DNA from 3 places in the Streptomyces sp. NBC_00385 genome. Region 1 is predicted to be linked to each of the others. Evidence: riboswitches for the same ligand, from Rfam matches in the RefSeq annotation. Region 1 holds a riboswitch; each other region holds the start of a gene.
The links. Region 1 has a riboswitch for cyclic di-AMP ahead of OG959_RS13990 (C40 family peptidase). Riboswitches for the same ligand answer to the same signal wherever they lie in the genome.
Positions count from the first base shown of each region.

Region 2: linked by a shared signal. The riboswitch ahead of OG959_RS02125 (M23 family metallopeptidase) and the one ahead of OG959_RS13990 (C40 family peptidase) in region 1 are both predicted to bind cyclic di-AMP.
Region 3: linked by a shared signal. The riboswitch ahead of OG959_RS35490 (transglycosylase SLT domain-containing protein) and the one ahead of OG959_RS13990 (C40 family peptidase) in region 1 are both predicted to bind cyclic di-AMP.

Region 1 is NZ_CP107951.1:3,207,686-3,215,164, reverse strand. Features, by position in the region: gene OG959_RS14015 (GNAT family N-acetyltransferase) at 1-232, opposite strand, end outside; gene OG959_RS14010 (C40 family peptidase) at 275-1,321, opposite strand; gene OG959_RS14005 (hypothetical protein) at 1,677-2,030, shown strand; gene OG959_RS14000 (hypothetical protein) at 2,135-3,037, opposite strand; gene OG959_RS13995 (hypothetical protein) at 3,134-3,415, opposite strand; gene OG959_RS13990 (C40 family peptidase) at 3,499-4,677, opposite strand; cyclic di-AMP (ydaO/yuaA leader) riboswitch at 4,676-4,842, opposite strand; gene pcrA (DNA helicase PcrA) at 5,102-7,479, shown strand, end outside.
Region 2 is NZ_CP107951.1:470,006-477,484, reverse strand. Features, by position in the region: gene dxs (1-deoxy-D-xylulose-5-phosphate synthase) at 1-1,380, shown strand, start outside; gene OG959_RS02145 (aspartate aminotransferase family protein) at 1,377-2,774, shown strand; gene OG959_RS02140 (helix-turn-helix domain-containing protein) at 2,847-3,455, shown strand; gene OG959_RS02135 (DUF6126 family protein) at 3,503-3,679, shown strand; gene OG959_RS02130 (tyrosine-protein phosphatase) at 3,744-4,556, opposite strand; cyclic di-AMP (ydaO/yuaA leader) riboswitch at 5,042-5,200, shown strand; gene OG959_RS02125 (M23 family metallopeptidase) at 5,204-6,136, shown strand; gene OG959_RS02120 (SGNH/GDSL hydrolase family protein) at 6,384-7,202, shown strand; gene OG959_RS02115 (STM4011 family radical SAM protein) at 7,219-7,479, opposite strand, start outside.
Region 3 is NZ_CP107951.1:7,990,520-7,997,998, forward strand. Features, by position in the region: gene OG959_RS35475 (FecCD family ABC transporter permease) at 1-477, shown strand, start outside; gene OG959_RS35480 (FecCD family ABC transporter permease) at 516-1,604, shown strand; gene OG959_RS35485 (ABC transporter ATP-binding protein) at 1,612-2,445, shown strand; cyclic di-AMP (ydaO/yuaA leader) riboswitch at 2,741-2,926, shown strand; gene OG959_RS35490 (transglycosylase SLT domain-containing protein) at 2,930-3,817, shown strand; gene OG959_RS35495 (esterase) at 4,013-5,491, shown strand; gene OG959_RS35500 (NAD(P)H-dependent amine dehydrogenase family protein) at 5,603-6,682, shown strand; gene OG959_RS35505 (carboxymuconolactone decarboxylase family protein) at 6,679-7,158, shown strand; gene OG959_RS35510 (GMC oxidoreductase) at 7,252-7,479, opposite strand, start outside.

The DNA of each region.
Region 1 (7,479 bases):
AGGTGGGGAGGAACTCCAGGCGTGGCATCCGGTCCAGCTCGCGGAAGGCCGCGATCAGGGCGTCGAGTTCGCCGGGTGCCGGTTCCGCGCCCTGGTCGGGGATCGCGTAATTGGCGTACTTGAGGGACCAGTCCGGGTTGTAGCGGATCACGAACGGTCCCACCCGGACATGGTCCGGGGAGCGGAGGGTGAGCGTACGGGCATGGGTCTGGACGTCGACGTCCATGGGCATGGGTGAGTGTCCTTCGGCCGTTCCGGATCGGAGGGCGGGAGCCTATGCGACCCGGGTCGCTCCGGCGAAGGGCATCTGGTCGATCGGGGCGATGCGGACCGGGGCGCCCGGGCGCGGGGCGTGGATCATCTGGCCGTTGCCGATGTACAGGCCGACGTGGGTGATACCCGAGTAGAAGAACACCAGGTCCCCGGGGGCGAGTTCGGAGCGCGATACGCGTGAGCCCGCGTTGATCTGCGTGTACGTGGTCCGGGGGAGGGAGACACCCGCGGAGCGATAGGCGGCCTGGGTCAGGCCGGAGCAGTCGAACGAGGAGGGGCCGGTGGCGCCCCAGACATACGGTTTGCCCAGGGCCGTGTACGCGAAGGCGACCGCTTCGGCGGCGCGGGCGTTGGGTGCCTGAGCCGTGGAGCGCGGGGCGCCGCGGTCGGCGTGGGCGTCGCCGCGACCGCCCTCCGAGGCGTCGTAGGCGGCGCGATCGGCGGGGGAGAGGCGGGCCAGCAGCTGCCGGGCCTCGGCGAGCTTGGTGCGGACCGTCGCCTTGTGCTTCTTCAGGGCGGCCTGGCGGCTCGCGAGTTCGGTCAGCTCGCCGGCGGCCTCGGCGCGGACCTGGGCCACGTCCGCGACCTGGCGCCGCACGGTGCGTACCTCGGTGGCCCGCCGCTCGCCGGCCCGCTCCACGTACGAGGCGCGCCGCAGGTACTGGTCGGGGTCCGAGGAGAGCGCCAGCTGCACGGCGGGGTCGATGCCGCCGGAGCGGTACTGCGCGGCGGCGTACGAACCCAGCGCCTCGCGTGCCGTGTTGAGCCGCTCGGTCCTGCGGGCCGCCTCGTCGCGCAGGGCGTCGACGGACTTCGCGGTGGCGGCGGCCTTCTCCTTGGCGCCGTTGTACTGCTCGGTGGCGGCCTCCGCCTCCCGGTACAGCCGGTCGACCTGGGCCTTCACCTGGGCGGGGGTGGGCGCCGGATCGGCGTGCGCGGATCCCGGCAACGCTGCGGCGGTCGCGGCCCCGGCGAAGGCGAGCGTCGCCGCTGTGCGGGCAGCAGAGCCGGTGTACGGGCGCTGCTTGGGTTTCCGGTGCGCTGCCACGAGGGCGGGCGTCCTTCCTTTCGACGGCCCGCCGGGGTCTACCGACGGGCCCGCCCGGCCCGGCGGCGGGCTGCCAACAGGGGGAGCGGCCCGCCGCCGGAACCTCGGCGGGGTGACCGGGAACGCCACCCGGGTACGGATCGGCGCTGTGCCGGTCACCTGGCAGGGACGCTAAACCCGGGACACGGGAAAGAGTTGTAATGACGCTTATTGTGTGAATTTGGCGTTGCGTTGTCGCCGGATGATCGGAAAAATTGCATCAGAGTCAGGCAATTGGTGCATCTCGCGGTCAAGTAGCCGCTAAGGCCCACCTGGCTGCGAAGTGCTGATATGGCCGGGGCTAGGCTGCGGAGCCATGCGTGTACTCATCGATGTCTTCGTCGCCCTGCACATCATCGGCATCGCTTCCCTGCTGGGCGGTTTCCTCACCCAGATGAAGGCGATGGGAGCGGGCACGGCGCGGTTCGTCCCGGCCATGCTGCACGGAGCGCTGACCATGCTGGTCACCGGAGTCGCGCTGGTCGGCCTCGACCAGGCCGACGACCACCCCGTGAACAACGTCAAGATCGGCATCAAACTGCTGATCCTGGTCGTGATCCTCGCCCTCGTCTACGTCAAGCGCGACGAGGAGAAGGTCGACAAGGGCCTGTTCGCGGCGGTCGGCGGACTCACGATCGTCAACATCTTCATCGCCACGCTCTGGACCTGAGCCGCCGGCGCGGGCCGGCGGCGGGCCTCATGGCGCGGGCCGGCCGGGTGGCCCTGTGACGCGGGTCGGCCGGGCGGTTTTGCGGCGCGGTCGGCCGGGCGGCCTTATGGCGCGGTACCCCAGTCGACCTGCCGGCCCTCCCGCCGCAACGCCTCCTCGACGCCGGCCCAGTCCTCGACCCACTCGCCCACGCACTCCCGCGTCATCGCCGGGTCGGCCGCCACGAGGATGTCCACCCCCGCCGCCCCGGCCCGCTCCTCGGGCGTCGCCGCCAGGTCGGCCGGCCGGTCGACGCGGAGGTAGAACCCCGCGTCGGAGCCCGCCGTGATCCGCCCGACCACCCCGTAGCGGGCGCGCTGCTCGGCCGCCGCCACATCGCCGCGGCCGACGGTGGCCGTCACCGCGATCCGGTCCGGACCGGCCCCGTCGGGCGCCCCGGCGCCGAGGCCGAAGCGGTCCTGCGCCGCGGTCAGCCGCTCGCGCCCCGTCTCCGCCGCCGACGCGCGCAGCCCGTGGACGTGCAGCGCCTGCTCCTCGGGGCTCCACGACATGATCCGCTCGACGTCCCGGTCCTGGATCACGTCCTCCTCGGCAGCCGTCGCGCCGCCCCCGCCGTCCAGTGCCCGGGCAAGCGCCCGAGCCGCTTCGGAGGGCGCGACCGCACCGTCCGGGCCCTGGTCGATGAGCATCGCCACTCCGGAGAACAGGGCCCTGAGCCCGAGCGCCGCCGCCGCGACGACCCCGTCCGGCCGGAGTTCCGGATCGAGCTCGGGGAGCACGCTCAGCCGGCGGTGCATGGCGGCCGCCGCGCTCTCGTCCGGCGGCGCGGTGTCCCACAGCAGCTCCAGGGCGGCCACGCAGCTGTCCTGGTCCTCCGGGCGCCCCTCGTCGGCGAGATACCGCAAAAGCACTCCCGCGGTGCGCTCGGCGCAGGCCGCCGAGAACAGCCTCGCCCGGGCGAAGGTCCCGAGGAAGGCCATGCCCCGGACGCTCTCCAAGATCTTCACGGTCGCTCGCTCGCTCGCTCGTGCTCGTGCTCGTCCTGTACGCCGATGCCCGTCCGGTGCCGGACACCTTCCGCACGGTACCCGGCGCCCGCCCGGTCACGGCCACCAGAACGTCTTGTACCTCCGTCCGCCCCGCCCGGTCACATTGCCGCTGACCGCACCCTCGGAGCCCTTGATGAGCGGTCCGCAGATGTCCTGGCAGACCTCGCGCGACGCCCCGCCTGCGATGGGCTTGCCGCCCGGCTTGTCGATCTCCGGCAAGGCGTTCCGCTCGGCGTGCGTGGCGCCCTGGACGTTGACGCGGACCGGGACGTCACCGCGTGTGGCGATGGCGCTCAGCTGCGCCGGGGACAGACCCTGGCCGCTGCTGGAGACCACGTTGCGCCAACGGGCCGACGGGGGGCGGGTCCTGGGCCCGTGGACCCAAAGCGCGCCCCCGCGTGGCAGTCCCGACGGGCCCGTCAGCCCGGCCGTACGCTCCCGTAGATCGGCATGTAGTAGATCGACTCCTCGCGCACGTTCGCCCCCGGCTTCGGCGCGTGGATCATCATGCCGTCGCCCTTGTAGATGCCGACGTGGCTGATGTCGTCGTAGAAGAACACCAGGTCCCCGGGCTGCAGATCCTCCGTGGCGATCCGGGTGCCCACGTTCACCTGGTCCCAGGTGGTCCGCGGAATGTCGACACCGGCCGCCTTCCACGCCGCCTGGGTGAGCCCCGAGCAGTCGTACGAGGCCGGGCCGGTCGCCCCCCAGACGTACGGCTTGCCGAGCTGTGCCCTGGCGAACGCCATGACCTTCTCGGCCTTGGTCGAGGCATCGGTGTCCGAACCCGAACCCGAACCCGTCCCGGTTCCGGTGCCCGTACCCGTACCGCTGCCGGCCTCCTTGGCGGCCTCCTCGGCCGCCGCGGCCTTGCGGTCGGCCTCGGCCTTCGCGGCGGCCTGCTTCTTCGCCAGCTCCGCCGCCTTGCGCTTGGCCTCCGCCTCCTTCTTCCGCTCCAGCTCGGCCAGGCGTGCCTTCTCCTCGGCGGTCAGCTTCGACAGCAGGCCGCGGGCCTCGGACAGCTTCGTCTGGACGTTCTGCTTGCTGGTGCGCAGCGTCGCCTGGGACTCGGTGAGCGTCTCCAGGCTCGCCACGGCCTCGGCCCGCTGCTTGGACGCCTTGACCTGCTGCGTACGGAAGTCCGACACCGCCCGCGTCTGGCGCTCGGTCATCCGGTCCATGAGGTGGGTCTGGTCGAAGAACGACTGCGGGTCGTCGGCCAGGAAGAAGGTGGCGGTCGGGGCGAGGGTGCCACCGCGGTACTGGGCGGCGGCGTACGTGCCGAGCGTCCGGCGGGCCTCGTTCAGCTTCTCGGTGCGCTTGGCGACGTCGTCGAGGAGGGTGTCCACCTTGGAGCGCTGCGCGGTGGTCGCTTCCTTCGCCTGGTTGTACTGCTGGGTCGCGGTGCCCGCCTGCCGGTAGAGGTCGTCGACCTTCTTCTGCACATCCTCGATGCTGGGCTTGGGGGCCGGGGCGGCGAGTGCGCTCTGCGTGGACAGCAGGGTCACCGACGCCAGTGCGGCCGTCGTGATCCCGACGGCCGGGCCGGTATTGCGCACGCGGGTGCGCGGTTTGCGATGCGACGCCAAGGCCGGCATCTCCTTCCGTGGACCGCCTACCGGGTTAGCTGTCGGGTTCGGGCGGAACGGAAGGCTGCCCTACGGTCCTGGTGGGGGATGCGGACCGATTCACCCCGGTGATGCGTGTGGGTCCCCGGTTCCGGACTCCCGTGACGGGCAGCCCGGATTCGGCGTGGACGCCCGCTCGGCGTGGATCGCCTCTGGGGGTACGGGCCGCCCGAACGAGCACGCTAGCCAACTCATGGTGCCGCTGTGAAGGTTGATGTTCGATATGCCCGATACATTTTCGTGACCTCACCGGATCGGGGCGCTGCGGGGCAGGTGGAGCCCGGGGTTGCCGCACACAGTGATGCTTCCCGCTCGCTCTGTGTGCCCGGTCGGGGGTGCGTGGTTGGTCACTCGGGCCCGGAGTGTCAGTGCGCACGCCTAGACTCGGGAGGCGATGAGCAGCCTCTTTGACGACAGTTTCCTGGCCGGCCTCCAGCACACGGAGGAAGGGCCCCCGCCGCCCCCCGAGGACTCCGCACCCGAAGCGGTGCCGGAGGACCTCTTCGCGGGCGTTTTCGACGGCCCCCCGCCGCCCCGCGAGGCGTACTACCGCGACGGGGCCCACCGCCCGGTCATCGACGCGGCCGCGCTGCTGGACGGGCTGAACACCGAGCAGCGCGCAGCCGTCGTGCACGCCGGATCCCCGCTGCTCATCGTCGCCGGTGCCGGTTCGGGCAAGACCCGCGTACTGACCCACCGCATCGCCCATCTGCTGGCCGAGCGCGGCGTGCACCCCGGCCAGATCCTGGCGATCACCTTCACCAACAAGGCCGCCGGCGAGATGAAGGAGCGCGTCGAGCAGCTCGTCGGACCGCGGGCCAACGCCATGTGGGTCATGACCTTCCACAGCGCGTGCGTACGGATCCTGCGCCGCGAGTCGAAGCGGCTCGGCTTCACCTCCTCGTTCTCGATCTACGACGCCGCCGACTCCAAGCGCCTCATGGCCCTGGTCTGCCGCGATCTCGACCTCGACCCGAAGCGCTACCCGCCGAAGTCGTTCACGGCGAAGGTCTCGAACCTGAAGAACGAGCTGATCGACGAGGAGACCTTCGCCGGACAGGCCACGGACGGCTTCGAGAAGACACTCGCCCAGGCCTACGCGCTCTACCAGTCCCGGCTGCGCGAGGCGAACGCGCTGGACTTCGACGACATCATCATGACGACGGTGCACCTGCTCCAGGCGTTCCCCGACGTCGCGGAGCACTACCGCCGCCGCTTCCGCCACGTCCTCGTCGACGAGTACCAGGACACCAACCACGCCCAGTACACGCTCGTACGGGAACTGGTCGGCCCGGCCGGTCCGGAGGACGCCTCCGCCGAGCTGTGCGTCGTGGGTGACGCGGACCAGTCGATCTACGCCTTCCGCGGCGCGACCATCCGCAACATCCTCCAGTTCGAGGAGGACTACCCGAACGCGACGACGATCATGCTGGAGCAGAACTACCGCTCCACGCAGACGATCCTGTCCGCGGCCAACGCGGTCATCGAGCGCAACGAGAGCCGCCGCCCGAAGAACCTCTGGACGAACGCGGGCGCCGGCACCCGGATCACCGGCTATGTCGCCGACACCGAGCACGACGAGGCGCAGTTCGTCGCCGACGAGATCGACCGGCTGACCGACGCGGGCGACGCCAAGGCCGGCGACGTGGCGATCTTCTACCGGACGAACGCGCAGTCACGTGTCTTCGAGGAGATCTTCATCCGCGTCGGCCTGCCCTACAAGGTGGTCGGCGGCGTGCGCTTCTACGAGCGCAAGGAGGTCAGGGACGTCCTGGCCTACCTCCGTGTCCTCTCCAACCCGGAGGACACCGTCCCGCTGCGACGCATCCTGAACGTGCCCAAGCGGGGCATCGGCGACCGGGCCGAGGCCATGATCGACGCCCTGTCGATGCGCGAGAAGATCTCGTTCCCGCAGGCGCTGCGCCGTGTCGACGAGGCGTACGGCATGGCCGCCCGTTCGTCGAACGCGGTGAAGCGGTTCAACACGCTGATGGAGGAGCTCCGCACGATCGTGGAGTCCGGCGCGGGACCGGCGGTCGTGGTGGAGGCCGTCATGGAGCGGACCGGCTATCTCGCCGAGCTCCAGGCGTCCACCGACCCACAGGACGAGACTCGGATCGAGAACCTCCAGGAACTCGCCTCCGTCGCCCTTGAGTTCGAGCAGGAGCGGGCCGAGGACGAAGGCGCGGGCACGCTCGCCGAGTTCCTGGAGAAGGTCGCGCTCGTCGCCGACGCGGACCAGATCCCCGACGAGGACGAGGACGGCTCCGGTGTCGTCACGCTGATGACGCTGCACACCGCCAAGGGCCTCGAATTCCCGGTGGTCTTCCTGACCGGCATGGAGGACGGCGTCTTCCCGCACATGCGGGCGCTCGGCCAGGTCAAGGAGCTGGAGGAGGAGCGCCGGCTGGCGTACGTCGGCATCACCCGCGCCCGGGAGCGGCTCTACCTCACCCGCGCGGCGATGCGCAGCGCCTGGGGCCAGCCCTCGTACAACCCGCCGTCGCGGTTCCTGGAGGAGATCCCGGACCAGCACCTGGAGTGGAAGCGCAAGGGCCCCATGGCGGCGCCGGCCGGGCCGACGTCGGGGATCACCTCGTCGCTCTCCGCGTCCCGTGCGCGCTCCGGCCCCTCGGGCTTCGCGACCCGGCGGACCTCGGACAAGCCGACGATCACGCTGGTGGCCGGTGACCGGGTCACTCACGACCAGTTCGGTCTGGGCACGGTGACGGCGGTCGAGGGCATCGGGGACCAGGCGAAGGCCACGGTCGA
Region 2 (7,479 bases), 2.7 Mb from region 1:
GGCCTCGCCAACCACCTCTCCACCCTGCGTACCACCGACGGATACGAGCGCTTCCTCTCGTGGGGCAAGGGCGTCCTGCAGCAGACACCCGTCATCGGGCAGCCGCTGTACGAGTCGCTGCACGGCGCCAAGAAGGGGTTCAAGGACACCTTCGCGCCGCAGGGCCTGTTCGAGGACCTCGGCCTGAAGTACGTGGGACCGATCGACGGCCACGACACCGCTGCCGTCGAGTCCGCACTCCACCGCGCCAAACGCTTCCACGGCCCCGTGCTCGTGCACTGCATCACCGAGAAGGGCCGCGGCTACCTCCCCGCCCTCCGGGACGAGGCCGACCGCTTCCACACCGTCGGCGCGATGGACCCGCTGACCTGCGCCCCGCTCGCACCCGCGGCCGGCCCCACCTGGACCTCCGTGTTCGGGGACGAGATCGCGTCGATCGGCGCGGAGCGTCCGGACGTCGTGGCCCTCACGGCGGCCATGCTGCATCCCGTCGGTCTGACGAAGTTCGCCGAGGCGTTCCCCGGCCGGGTCTGGGACGTCGGGATCGCCGAGCAGCACGCGACGGTCTCGGCCGCCGGACTGGCGACCGGGGGACTGCACCCGGTCGTCGCCGTGTACGCCACCTTCCTCAACCGGGCCTTCGACCAGCTATTGATGGATGTCGCCCTGCACCGGTGCGGCGTCACGTTCGTGCTCGACCGGGCCGGGGTCACCGGGCCCGACGGGGCCTCCCACAACGGCATGTGGGACATGTCCGTCCTCCAGGTCGTGCCCGGCCTGCGGATCGCCGCGCCGCGTGACGCCGACCGGCTGCGCACCGCACTGCGCGAGGCCGTCGACGTCGACGACGCACCGACCCTGATCCGGTTCCCCAAGGAGTCGGTGGGGCAGCCGGTCCCCGCGATCGGCACCATCGGCGGCATGGACGTCCTGCACCGCGCCGACGAGGCCGACGTGCTGCTGGTCGCGGTCGGCGTGATGGCGCCTGTCTGCCTCCAGGCCGCCGATCTGCTGACGGGTGCCCGCATCCGCTGCACGGTGGTCGACCCCCGCTGGGTCAAACCGGTCGACGAACAGCTCGCGCCGCTCGCCGCACAGCACCGGCTCGTCGCCGTCGTCGAGGACAACAGCCGGGCCGGAGGCGTCGGCTGGGCCGTGGGGCAGGCACTGCGGGACGCCGGGGTCGACGTACCGCTGCGGACGTTCGGCATTCCCGACCAGTTCCTCGCCCATGGGAAACGGTCCGAGATCCTGGCCGACATCGGACTCACACCGGTCGAGATCGCGGGCCGGATCAGCGCCGCGCTGGCCACCGAGGACGCGGCAACCGGCAGGGCACACCACGCCCGGGGCAACGGGCACAAGGAGAGCGGGGCATGAAGGACGACGGGCCCAAGGGCTTCGATGTGGCGCGGCTCCTCGCGGAGCGCGGCGCCGAACGCTACGAGCTGCACACCAAGTACCTCAACCACCAGCTCCCGCGCATGCTGCACACCATCGGCTTCGACAAGGTCTACGAACGGGCCGAGGGCGCGCACTTCTGGGACGCGGACGGCAACGACTACCTGGACATGCTCGCCGGTTTCGGGGTGATGGGGCTCGGCCGGCACCACCCCGTCGTACGCAAGGCGCTGCACGACGTCCTGGACGCCTCGCTGGCCGATCTCACCCGCTTCGACTGCCAGCCGCTGCCGGGACTGCTGGCCGAGAAGCTGCTCACGCACAGTCCGCACCTGGACCGGGTCTTCTTCGGCAACAGCGGCACCGAGGCGGTGGAGACGGCCCTCAAATTCGCCAGGTACGCCACCGGGAAGCCGAGGATCCTGTACTGCGCGCACGCCTTCCACGGGCTCACCACCGGCTCGCTGTCGGTCAACGGCGAGGCCGGCTTCCGGGACGGGTTCGCCCCGCTGCTGCCCGACACCGCCATCGCGCTCGGTGACCTCGACGCGCTGCGCCGCGAGCTGAAGCGGGGCGATGTGGCGGGCCTCGTCGTCGAACCGGTCCAGGGCAAGGGCGTGCACGCCACGCCACCCGGTTTCCTGCGTCAGGCCCAGGAACTGCTGCACAAGCACAAGGCCCTGCTCATCGCCGACGAGGTGCAGACGGGCCTCGGCAGGACCGGGGACTTCTACGCGTACCAGCACGAGGAAGGCGTGGAACCCGACCTGGTGTGCGTCGCCAAGGCGCTCTCCGGCGGCTACGTGCCCGTCGGGGCGACCCTCGGCAAGGACTGGATCTTCAAACGCGTCTACTCCTCGATGGACCGGGTCCTGGTCCACTCCGCGAGCTTCGGCTCCAACGCCCAGGCGATGGCGGCCGGACTCGCCGTCCTCTCGGTCATGGAGGACGAGGAGACGGTGGCCAACGCGCGCCGCACCGGTGACCTGCTCCGCGAACGGCTGGCCGCGCTCGTCGGGCAGTACGAGCTGCTGCACGAGGTGCGGGGGCGCGGGCTGATGATCGGCATCGAGTTCGGCCGGCCGTCCTCGCTGAAGCTGCGCAGCCGCTGGACCATGCTGCAGGCGGCCCGCAAGGGACTGTTCGCGCAGATGGTGGTGGTGCCGCTCCTCCAGAAGCACCGGATCCTGACCCAGGTCTCCGGCGACCACCTCGAAGTGATCAAGCTGATCCCGCCGCTGGTGATCGACGAGGCGGACGTGGACCGCTTTGTGGCCGCGTTCACGGCGGTGATGGACGACGCGCACAGCGGCGGCGGGCTGATGTGGGACTTCGGGCGGACCCTGGTGAAGCAGGCCGTCGCCAACCGCTGACCTGCCCGTTTCGGGAATTGCCTCGGAGGCAAGAAACTTGCCTCCGAGGAAAGGTCCTGGCCCAATGGAGGCATGAATCCTCCCGAAGGAGGGGCGGCCGACGAGCTGCCCGGGGTCGCGCCACGCCTGCGCGAGCTGCGCCGCAGCCGTGGTCTCACCCTGGAGACCGCCGCTCAGCGGGCCGGACTCTCGCCCGCTCACCTGTCCCGGCTCGAAACGGGCCGGCGCCAGCCCTCGCTGCCGATGCTGCTCGGACTCGCCAGGATCTACGGTACGACGGTCTCCGAACTGCTCGGCGAGATCCCCCCGGAACGTGACGCGATCGTACGGGGCCGCAGGTTCGAGGGTGCCGAGGCCGACGGCTGGATGTACCAGCAGGCCGGCGGTCCGGGCCGGGCGATGCAGGCCCTGCGCGTCCGGGTCCCGTACGGCGCACAGGGGGACCTGGTGCGCGTGCACCCCGGCGAGGAGTGGCTGTACGTCCTGGCCGGGCACCTCAGGGTGACCCTCGGGGAAACGGTCCATGACCTCGCCCCCGGCGACAGCGCGCACTTCGACTCGCTCACTCCGCACCGGATCGCGGCCCTGGACCGTGACGGTGTCGAGCTGCTCTTCGTCCACACCCTGCTGCAGAGCCCCGCCGCCGAGCTGTGTCTCGGCAGCGGGATCCACCGTCGCTGAGGCGCTGTCCCCGCGACCGGCCCGCCGGTCGCCAGAGAGGACCTGTCATGTCCGATTCCGAGAACTACGACCCGCTCGGCCCGGGCCGGCCCAAGAACTACGACCCGCAGGAGAAGAAGATGCCCCGCGGGCTCGTCATCAGGCTCTTCGCCTACCTGGTGGCCGGGCACGTGATCGCGGGCTTCCTCTATCTGCTGTTCGCCGTGGGGATGCACAACCAGTAGACAGGCGGGCGGACGACCCGTAGCCGCCGGGCGGACGGCCGTGGCCGCGGGCCCCTCCGGGTGCTCAGCCCGCGTCGAGCAGGCGCTCGCGCAGCCGCTCCCGCGTCTCCGGGCTGATCCTGAGGCCTTCGGCGAGATAGCGGTCGGTGCCGCCCCAGGTCTCGTCGATGGTGGTGAAGGCGGCGGCGAGATAGTCGGGGTGGGCGCCGAAGAGGGGATTGAGCAGCTCCATCACCTCGGGAGACATTCCGGCGGCGGAGGTGTCGCTGCGGCGGACCTTGTAGCGGCGGTGCGCGTCGTTGGACTTGAGGTAGTCGGCCTCGATGGCCTCGCGCTCGACGCCGACGGCGAGCAGGGACACCGCGATGGAGAGACCCGCGCGGTCCTTGCCCGCGGCGCAGTGCATCAGGGCGGGCACGCTGTCCTCGGCGAGCGCGTGCAGTACCCGGCTGTGCTCGGCCGTGCGGTCCAGGATGATCCGGCGGTAGGAAGCGACCATGCGGCGCGTCCCCTTCCCGTCGGCCAGGATCGACCGCAGCTCGGTCATGTTGCCGTCGCGCACCATCCGCCAGAACTCCGCGCCGTCCGCCGGGTCGCTGAGCGGGATGCTCACGTTGCGCACGCCCGGGAGTTCCACGTCCAAGCCGTCGAGCTTGTGGTCGGCGCCGTTGCGGAAGTCGAAGACGGTGTGCAGGCCGAGACCGGTGAGGAACGCGGCGTCCTCGGCCGTGGCGTGCGCCAGGTGGCCACTGCGGAAGAGCCGCCCGTACCGCACCCGGCGGCCGTCGGAGGCGGGCAGGCCGCCCACGTCACGGAAATTGCGGACACCCACCAGCTCCGGCTCCGTCGACGGGGTCTGCGGCAGCTGCTGCGTCACGGTCACTCCTGGGGGCTCTGCCGCCGGCGCGTGTCGCCCGCGGGTCCACTCTCGTGACGATACGACATTGATTCCTCAGGCAATCATCTTGGTCGTGCCCGCACTTCGGGCCTGTGTGGCGGTCCGCCCGACGGGTCTCTCCACCCTGCCGCGCGGGCCTGGATCCATGCAGACGGTCCGACGGCGCGGAGACGATGGGCATGACATGTCCGTATTGGGGCTTTTAGTCGAACATGCCCTGCTTCTACGGTAGATGATCGCCCTCTCGTGAGCGGGATCATATCCGTGACGGTGTGTGGCGGCGGGGCGGCTGGGTATTCCATGCGCGGCGCGGAAATCCAAGATCCGTAATCCACGGAGTGTGACCGGAATTCCTCTCCGAATTTCCGGCACGGAATCCCGCACGGAACCCGTGGCTTGTTTCCTCCGTCCCGGCTCGCTTACGTTCGCTGCAATCCGGACGGACCGCCTAATCCTGCCGCCGCCCGGAATTCGCACCCACTCACCGCGTGGCAGGAGCGGGGGAACCAGGTAAGCCGCCGACCGGGAAACCGGACGGCTCGGGGTGAAGTCGCGCCAGTCGCGACCGGACATCTCCAGTCCGAACCCGACAGCTCACCTCGCAGGCGCCGGAGAGGAAATCCTTCATGCCCATATCGGGTAAGCACCGTCGTCCCAAGTCCAGCACCATCGCCCGTGGCGTCGTCGCCGCGAGTGCCGGCGGAGCCGTCATCGCGCTTCCGCTGCTCGGCGCCACCGGTGCCCACGCCGCGGAGCAGTCCGCTCCGGTCACCTCGAAGTCGGCCGCCGCTCACGCCACCCCGGCCAAGCCGGTCGCGAAGAAGCAGGCCGGCACCACGTCCTACTCCGTGGTCTCCGGCGACTACCTGTCCAAGATCGCTGCCGAGCACAAGCTCAAGGGCGGCTGGGAGAAGCTGTACCAGGACAACCGCAAGGTCGTCGGCGACGACCCGAGCCTGATCTTCCCGGGCATGAAGCTGACCCTCGGCGGCAAGGCCTGGGGCCACGCCTCGACCACCTCCACGGGCTCCACCACCCCGTCGAAGGCCCCGGCCAAGACCGAGACGAAGGCCTCCACGACCTCGGACTCGTCTTCCTCCTCCGACGACTCGTCGTCCAAGAAGTCCTCGGCCCCGGCCACCCAGAGCAACGACTCGGGTTACGTCCACCCGGTCCCGGGCAACCACACCACCGCCTACCGCGCCTCCGGTGCCAACTGGTCCAGCGGCAGCCACACCGGCATCGACTTCCCCGTGTCCACCGGCACGAGCGTGAAGGCGATCACCTCCGGCACCGTCGTCACCGCCGGCTGGGGCGGCGCGTACGGCAACGAGGTCGTCATCAAGCACGCCGACGGCCACTACTCGCAGTACGGCCACATGTCCTCGCTCTCCGTCTCGGCCGGCCAGACCGTGACCGCGGGCCAGCAGGTCGGCCTGTCCGGCTCCACCGGCAACGCCACCGGCCCGCACCTCCACTTCGAGGTCCGCACGGGTCCGGCGTACGGCTCGGACATCGACCCGATCGCCTACCTGGCGTCGCACGGCATCAACGTCTGATCCGGGCAACACCGGTCCGGTGAACCGGGCCTGAGCAATGCATAGAGGGACGGTGCGCGGCGGCGCACCGTCCCTCTGCCTTTGGCCGCCGCGTTCGGAGCCGGTGCTCCGGGGCGGTGGCGGCAGTCGGCCGGTGGCCGCTCTTATTCCCCCTTTACCAAAAACTGACCGGGTGGTCTATCTCACCACCCGTCAACCCCTTATTACGGTCGCGTAGGTCACATTCGGCGGTGCAGGATATGCCCTTGTGGCAGACGATTCGAACAACATCCAGCAGGGCGTCATCAACCGACAGGGCGCCATCGGGTCGTACGCGGCGATTGGCGACAGCTTCACCGAGGGAGTCGGTGACCCCGGCCCGGACGGAACCTTCGTCGGCTGGGCGGACCGGTTCGCGGTCCTTCTCGCGGACCAGCTCCCGGACCCCGCTCACGGAAACTTCGGATACGCCAATCTCGCCGTACGAGGACGCCTCCTCGACCAGATCGTCGAGGAGCAGGTGCCGCGCGCCAGGGAACTCGCCCCCGATCTGGTGAGCTTCTGCGCCGGCGGCAACGACATCATCCGGCCGGGCACCGATCCCGACGACGTGGCCGAGCGCTTCGAGCGCGCGGTCGCCGACCTGACCCGGTCGGTCGGCACCGTCATGGTCACCACCGGCTTCGACACCCGCAACGTGCCCGTGCTGCGCCATCTGCGCGGCAAGATCGCCACTTACACCGCCCATGTCCGGTCCATCGCCGACCGCTACGACTGCCCGGTCCTCGACCTGTGGTCCCTGCGCTCGGTCCAGGACCGGCGCGCCTGGGACAACGACCGGCTGCATCTGTCGCCCGAGGGCCACACCCGGGTCGCGCTGCGCGCCGCCCAGGTACTCGGCCTCGAAGTGCCCGCCGACCCGGACCAGGAATGGCCGCCGCAGGCCCAGCGAGGAACGCTCGAAGTGCGGCGCGACGACATCCACTGGGCCCGTGAGTACCTGGTCCCGTGGATCGGCCGGCGGCTGCGCGGCGAGTCATCGGGCGACCATGTGGAGGCCAAGCGGCCCGACCTGCTGCCGCTCTGAGAGAGACCCGCAGTCCTCAGTCGCCCCGGGCGAACGGGGCGACCGAGGACAGCGGCCGTGCCGGAACGCGCTCCAGCACCCCACCGGCGAAGACGTCGTAGAGCGGCAGCGTCTCCAGATGCACATAGCCGATGTGGCAGTCGCAGACGGCGAGCGGACAGGCCCGGGGACCCAGCGCCGCGCGGTAGCTGCCGTCGTAGAGATTGCCGAGTTCCGCGCGGACGAAGTGGCAGCGGCGCACCGTGCCGTCGCCGTCCACCGAGATCACCGACTCACC
Region 3 (7,479 bases), 4.8 Mb from region 1:
TACTGGACGATCGGTTCGCTCGCCGGCATCGAACTCTCCGACCTCGCACCGCTCATGCCCCTGATCGCGGTGGGCCTGCTCACCGCACTCGGCTGCGCTCGCCCGCTGGCCGCGCTCGGGCTCGGGGACGACGGCGCCCGCTCGCTGGGCCACCATCCCGGCCGGATCCGGCTCGTCGTCGCCGCGGCCGTCTCGCTGCTCGCCGGCTGCGCGGTGGCCGTGGCCGGCCCCATCGCCTTCCTCGGACTGTTCGCGCCCTACGCCGCGCGGGCTCTGGCCGGGGCACGGATGACCGCCGCCCTCGTCCTGTCCGCCCTCATCGCGGCCGACATCATGATCGTCGCGGACATCCTCGCGCGGATCGTGATCCGGCCCTGGGAGACCCCGGTCAGCGTGCTGCTCGCCTTCGTCGGCGGCCCCCTGCTCGTGTGGATCGCCCGCTCCTCGCGACTGTCCGCGGCGGGAGTTCCGGCGTGACGGACGTGACCCCCACTGCCCATGGCGGGAGTTCCGGCGTGACGGACGTGACCCCGGCTGTCCACCACGGAACCCGCCCGGCGGACGTGACCCCGCCCGACAGCGTCGTGCTCCGCACGGGGACGCTCTCCTGGCTCCTCCCGAGGCGCAGCGCGCTCGCCGCCGCGCTGCTCCTTCCGCTGCTGGTCCTCCTCATCACCCTGGCGGTGATGGCGAGTTCGACCGGAATGACCCTCTCGCAGACCCTTTCGGGACTCCTCGGAACCGGCGATGCCGGAACCGTCATGATCGTGCGCGACTTCCGGCTTCCCCGGGTCTTCACCGGTCTGCTGGTCGGTGCCGCCCTCGGCATCGCGGGCTGTCTCACCCAGACCCTGGCCGGCAACCGGCTGGCCACACCCGACCTGGTCGGGGTCAACGACGGCGCCACCGCTGCCGTGGTCGCCGCGGCCGCGGGATCCGCCACCGGCATGGTCGGCAACTGGTGGCTCGGCCCGATCGGAGCCGTGGCCGCCGCCGTCCTCGTCGTCCTGTGCGCGGGAGGAGCGGGGAGCGCCGGATACCGGCTGCTGGTGACCGGGATCGGCATCTCCACCTTCATCGGCGCGGTCAGCGACCTGATCATGTCGCGCGAGAACGACAACACGGCGGGCGGCGTGTTCCTCTGGGCCGTGGGCAGCCTCAACGGACGCGACTGGGACGCCGGGATGCCGTTGGCGGTGGTCCTGCTGTTCCTCGTCCCGCTCTCGCTGGCCGCCGGGCACCGGCTGCAACTGCTGCGCTTCGGCGACGAGGTGGCGAGCTCCCTCGGCGTCGACCTGCGACGGGTCCGCACCGTCGCACTCGTCCTCGCCGTCCTGCTGGCGGGCACGGCGGTCGGCGTCGGCGGCCCCATCGCCTTCGTCGCGCTGGCGGCGCCGATCCTCGCTCAGCGGCTGACCGGTCCCACCCGCGTCCCGGTCACCGCCTCGGCGCTGACCGGAGCCGCGCTGATCGCCGCGGCCGATGCGATCGGACGTGTCGCCGCGCCGGTCGAACTGCCCGTCGGGGTCGTCACCAGCGTCCTGGGCGGTCCCTTCCTCCTGTGGGTACTGCTGCGGCCAGACCCGGCCGCCGGAAAGGCGTGAGCCGCACATGACCGAGAATCCGACCGGTACGAAGGCGGGCCTCGAAGTCCGTGGCCTGCACGCCGGATATCCGGGCCGACCCGTCGTCGAGAACGTCGACCTCACTGTCCCCGCCGGGCAGGTCGTCGCGATCGTGGGACCCAACGGCTGCGGGAAGTCGACCCTGCTGCGGACCGTCGCCCGGCTCCACCGCCCCGAGTCCGGCACGGTCCTCATCGGCGGCACGGACATCTGGGAGACCGGCCGACGCAGGGCCGCCCACCATGTCGCGCTGCTGCCGCAGTCACCACGCGCCCCCGAAGCGGTCACGGTGGCCGGGCTGGTGCGCTACGGCCGCAGCCCGCATCAGGGGCTGCTGCGCCAGTGGTCGCGCGAGGACGAGCGGGCGGTACGCGAGGCACTCGACGCCACCGGGACCACCGCGCTGGCCGGGGAGCGCATCGACCGGCTGTCCGGCGGGCAGCGCCAGCGCTGCTGGCTCGCGATGGTGCTGGCCCAGCAGACCCCGGTCGTCCTGCTCGACGAACCGACGAGTGCCCTCGACCTCGGGCATGCCGTCGAGGTCCTGGAACTCGTCCGCGAGGTCGCGGCCACCGGCCGCACCGTCGTCATGGTCCAGCACGACCTCGCCGCCGCGGCCCGCTACGCCGACCTGCTCGTCGCCATGAAGGGCGGCCGCGTCATCGCCACGGGCGCACCCCGGGAGACGGTCGACGAAGCGCTGGTGAAGGAGTTGTACGCGCTCGACGCGGACATACTCGCGGCCCCGGGCGACGGCTCACCGGTCGTGGTGCCGCGCAGCCGTGCCGGCGTCGCCGTGCAGCCGACCCCCGCCCCCTGATGTCCTAATTCACCGATTCGTCGGAATGGTCAAGAATGACCACCGTGGTCATGTTTCCGGGGGTGTGACTCTCCGACGGAGGGCAAATCACCCTTTTCGGGCGCAGTGGTCAGCGTCACGTTTCCCGCTCCTGACGCGGAACCAGACGCTTCGGTTCCCTGACGCCCCAAGAAAGTTGACCCGCCCGGATGTGACGGGCGTCGCACATTTCCTTTTATTGATCTTGCGGATCAATTGTGATCAGGAATTCCGGGCTTGTTTCGCCCGGTCTTTCTCGCTTACGGTCACCGTCAATCCGGATGGAACGCCGAATCCTGCCGCCGTCCGGTAACCCGACCACTCACGTGCGGCAGGAGCGGGGGACCCAGGTTTGCCGCCGTTCCGGGAATCCGGAGCGGCTAGGGGTGAAGTCGCCATGTGCGGCCGGACATCTCCAGTCCGAACCCGACAGCTCACCTCGCAGGCGGCGGAGAGGAAAAGCGCCATGCCCATCAAGGGTCAGCACCGTCGTTCCAAGTCCACCCCCCTGACCCGCGGTCTCATTGCCGTGAGTGCGGGCGGCGCGGTTCTCGCGCTCCCCCTGATCGCTGCCGGATCGGCTTCCGCCGCACCGGTCCAGTCGGTCGTCGCGGAAAAGGCCGCAGCCCCGGTTTCCGTTGCCGGCAAGGGAATTGCCGTACAGCAGGCCAAGTCCACCACCTATTCCGTGGTCTCCGGCGATTCGCTTTCCAAGATCGCCCGCGGGCATTCCCTCGACGGCGGCTGGGCGCAGCTCTACAAGGACAACCGGAGCGTGGTCGGCGGCAACCCCGACCTGATTCACCCGGGCCTGAAGCTGACCATCGGCGCCAAGTCCACGGCCACCGCCCCCAAGGCCGCGACCAAGTCCGAATTCAAGTCGGAGAACACCTCCGGCAGCGCCGCGCAGCCGTCGGCCGACCGTGCCGAGAGCACCGACCGCGCCGACCGATCCCAGCGGACGGCGACCCCCGTCGCCGAGCAGACCGCCGAGACCGTCGAGACCGCCCCCGCGCAGAGCGCGACGGCGTACACCGACGACCTCGACGGCTGGATCAAGGAGTCCCTCGCCGTCATGGCCGAGCACGGGATCCCCGGCAGCTACGACAGCATTCACCGCAACATCCTGCGCGAGTCCTCGGGCAACCCGCAGATCGTCAACAACTGGGACTCGAACGCCGTCGCCGGCACCCCGTCCAAGGGCCTGCTCCAGGTCATCCAGCCCACGTTCGACGCCTACCACGTGCCCGGCACCTCGCTGGACATCCTGGACCCCGTCGCCAACATCACCGCCGCGTGCAACTACGCCGCCGCGACGTACGGCTCGATCGACAACGTCTTCGGGGCCTACTGATCCACTGAGGTACCGCCCTCGCGCCGAGCCGTGAAAAGGGGTGGAAGAGAGCTGGACAGCTCTCTTCCACCCCTTTCGCGATGCCGTACAACCCTTGTGCCGCAGAGCCGGTCCAACAGGGCGCCAGGAGGCTAACGGGCTCTTCCCGGCATCCCCCCGGTCCCGCCCGGTCATCCTTGAACCGAGGAGCCGCTCGTGCGCACCTACCGACCGGCCGCCGTTGTCGCGGCCTCATTCCTCCTGATGGCAGGAGCCGCCGCCGCCGCGCCCTTTGCCGCTGCCGGCACTCCCGGCGGAACGCACGCGGACGACCATCACACCGACTTCAACGGTGACGGCTACGAGGACGTGCTCATCGGCGCGCCCGGCGGGACCATCGGCGGCAAGAAGGGCGCCGGCTACGTCACCGTGCAGTACGGCGGGCCGGGCGGCATCGACACCGCCCGGGGCGCCCTCCTCAGCCAGAACACCACCGGGGTACCGGGCGGCGCCGAGGCCGGGGACGGGTTCGGCGCCGCCCTGACCACGGGCGACCTGGACGGGGACGGGTACGACGACGCCGTCGTGGGCCTCCCCGGCGAGAACGTCGAACCGGTGACCGACGCGGGCGGCATCGTCGTCCTGTGGGGCTCCGCGCAGGGGCTCTCCGGATCGGGCAGCGACTGGCTGCAGGCCGGAGAACCCGCCGTCGGCGCCGGGTTCGGCAGCGCACTCGCCGCCGCGCACTTCAGCCCCGACATACCCGGCGACCAGCTGGCCGTGACCGACCGCGCCGACTTCACCCTGTTCCAGTACGCCCCGGGAACCCGCCGGAACGCCACGTCGAGCAGCAGCCACGTCCCCGGCACCCCCGGGCGCGAGATCGCGCCCCGCGCCCTGACCACCGGCGACTACGACGGGAACGGTCTCGCCGACCTCGTCATCTCCGGCGTCACCGTCGGCGAGGAGCCGGGACACGGCTGGTCCGCGCTGCTCCTCGGCGAGGTCCAGGGCCTCCGCTACGACCACGACCTGCGCGGCGGCCCGGCCGTCGCCTCCGGCGACATCGACCACGACGGCTACGACGACCTCGTGACCGGGGAGCCGCACAGCCCCGACGACGGCGGCGCGTCGATGACCGGCGGTGTGGTCGGCGTGTACTACGGCAGCGCCGGCGACGGGCCGGTCGGCGCCGAGGGCCCGGGCACCCCGCCCGTGTGGTGGACGCAGGACACCCCCGGTGTCCCCGGTGGCCCGGAGGCCGGCGACGGCTGGGGCGCCGGCCTCTCCGTCGCTGACACCGACGGCGACGGGTACGCGGACGTGGCCGTCGGCGCCCCCGGCGAGGACGTCGGAACGGTCGCCGACGCGGGGGCCGTGTGGGTGCTGCGCGGCGCGGCCGGCGGGCTGACCGCCACCGGTGCTGCCTCCTGGGACCAGGACTCGGTGAACGTGCCGGGCGTTCCCGAGAAGAGTGACCGCTGGGGCGGCCAGGCGCGGCTGACCGACCCCGACGACGACGGGCGGTCCGGTCTGCTGACCGCGGCGCCCGGAGAGAACGCCGGGGACGGCATCGTCTGGGCGTTCCCTGCCGGTTCCGGCGGCGTGACGGCCGCCGGCTCGTGGACGTTCGACGCGGGAACGTTCGGAGGTACGGAGACGGGCGCCGGCTACGGGACCGCGATCGGCGGGTAACAGCCCGGACAGCGGGGCGGGGACGGGCTTCTCGGGCCTGTCCCCGTACGCTCCCAACCCGGTGTGCGATGCCACTATGAACCTTTCATCCCGCGCGCTACCCTCCGCCGCATGATTTCCACGGTGGTCTGGGGAACCGGCAATGTCGGCCGTGCGGCCATCCGCGCCGTCGAGGCCAATCCGGCCCTGAAACTCGCGCACGTACTCGTCCACGACCCCGGCAAGGTGGGCCGCGACGCGGGCGCCCTGGCCGGGCTGGACCGCGATCTGGGCGTCGCGGCGACCGACGACGTCGAAGCGGTGCTCGCCACGAGCCCCCGGGCGGTCGTGTACGCGGCCTCCGGCGACATCCGCCCCGACGAGGCACTGGCCGACATCACCAGGGCGGTGGCCGGGGGTGCCGTCGTCGTCACCCCGGCGCTGTACGCGCTCTACGACCAGCGCGGCGCCCCGCCCGAGCTGCGCGAACCGGTGCTGGCCGCCGTGGCCGGCGGTGGCGGATCGCTCTTCGTCTCCGGCGTGGACCCCGGCTGGGGCAACGACGTACTGCCCCTGCTGATGAGCGGGCTCGGCACGACAATCGACGCGATCCGCTGCCAGGAGATCTTCGACTACTCCACGTACGACCAGCCCGACTCGGTCCGCCACCTGATCGGCATGGGACACCCCATGGAGTACGAGCCCCTCATGCTCGCGGACTCCGTTCCGACCATGGTGTGGGGCGGTCAGATACGGCTGATGGCCCGGGCCCTGGGCGTGGAACTCGACGACATCCGCGAGACCATGGCCCGGCGGGCTCTCGAAACCACCGTCACGACCAGGACGATGGGAGAGTTCGGGGCCGGCACCCAGGGAGCGGTCCGCTTCGAGGTCCAGGGCATCGTCGAGGGCGAACCCCGCATCGTCATCGAGCACATCACCCGCATCCATCCGTCGTGCGCTCCGGACTGGCCCTCGCCGCCCGACGGTGCCGGTGCCCACCGGGTGATCATCGAGGGACGCCCGCGCATCGAGGTGACCGTCGAGGCCACCGACGAGGGCGAGAACCGCTCGGCGGGCGGCAACGCCACCGCGGTCGGCCGGCTGGTGAACGCCATCGACTGGCTGGTGGAGGCGGAACCCGGACTCTACGACGCGCTCGACGTCCCCCTGCGTCCCGCAGCCGGCCGACTCGGAAGGAAGCAGTCATGATCATCGACATCCCCGAGGGCCAGGAGCCGATCGGCTACGTGTGGGGCGACATGGTCCCCGGCATCGGCATGGCCGCCGCGAACTTCTCGCTGTCGGTGTACGAGCACACCACGCTCGGACTCCGTGAGTTCGAGGCCGCCAGGCTCCGCATCGCACAGATCAACGGCTGTCTCTTCTGCCTGGACTGGCGCACCGAACGCGACGGGCAGAAGGTCGAGGAGGAGTTCGCCGGTGCGGTGGACGAATGGCGCACCACCGAGGCCTTCGACGACCGGACCCGGCTGGCGGCCGAGTACGCCGAGCGGTACGCCCTGGACCACCACGGCCTGGACGACGCGTTCTGGGCCCGGATGACCGCGCACTACAGCCAGCACGAGATCGTCGAGCTGAGCATGAGCATCGGTTCCTGGCTGGCGTTCGGCCGGCTCAACCATGTGCTGGGCCTCGACGCGGTGTGCGTACTGCCGGGCCACTGAGGAACAGCCGGCGGGCCCTGCCACGGCGCGCACATCCGGTAGGAGGCCGGTCCGTCGCCTCCTACCGGAAGGTTCGCGCGTGGGGACCCGCCGTCACAGATCGGTGGCGATGATCTTCTCGATGTTCCGTTCGGCGAGCGCCGTGATGGTGACGAACGGATTGACGCTGGTGTTGCCCGGGATCAGCGAGCCGTCGATGACGTAGAGGCCCGCGTAGCCGTGCAGACGGCCGTAGTTGTCGGTGGCCCGGTCGAGGACGGCGCCGCCGAGCGGATGGTAGGTGAGGTGGTCGCCCCAGATCTTGTAGACGCCGAAGAGGTC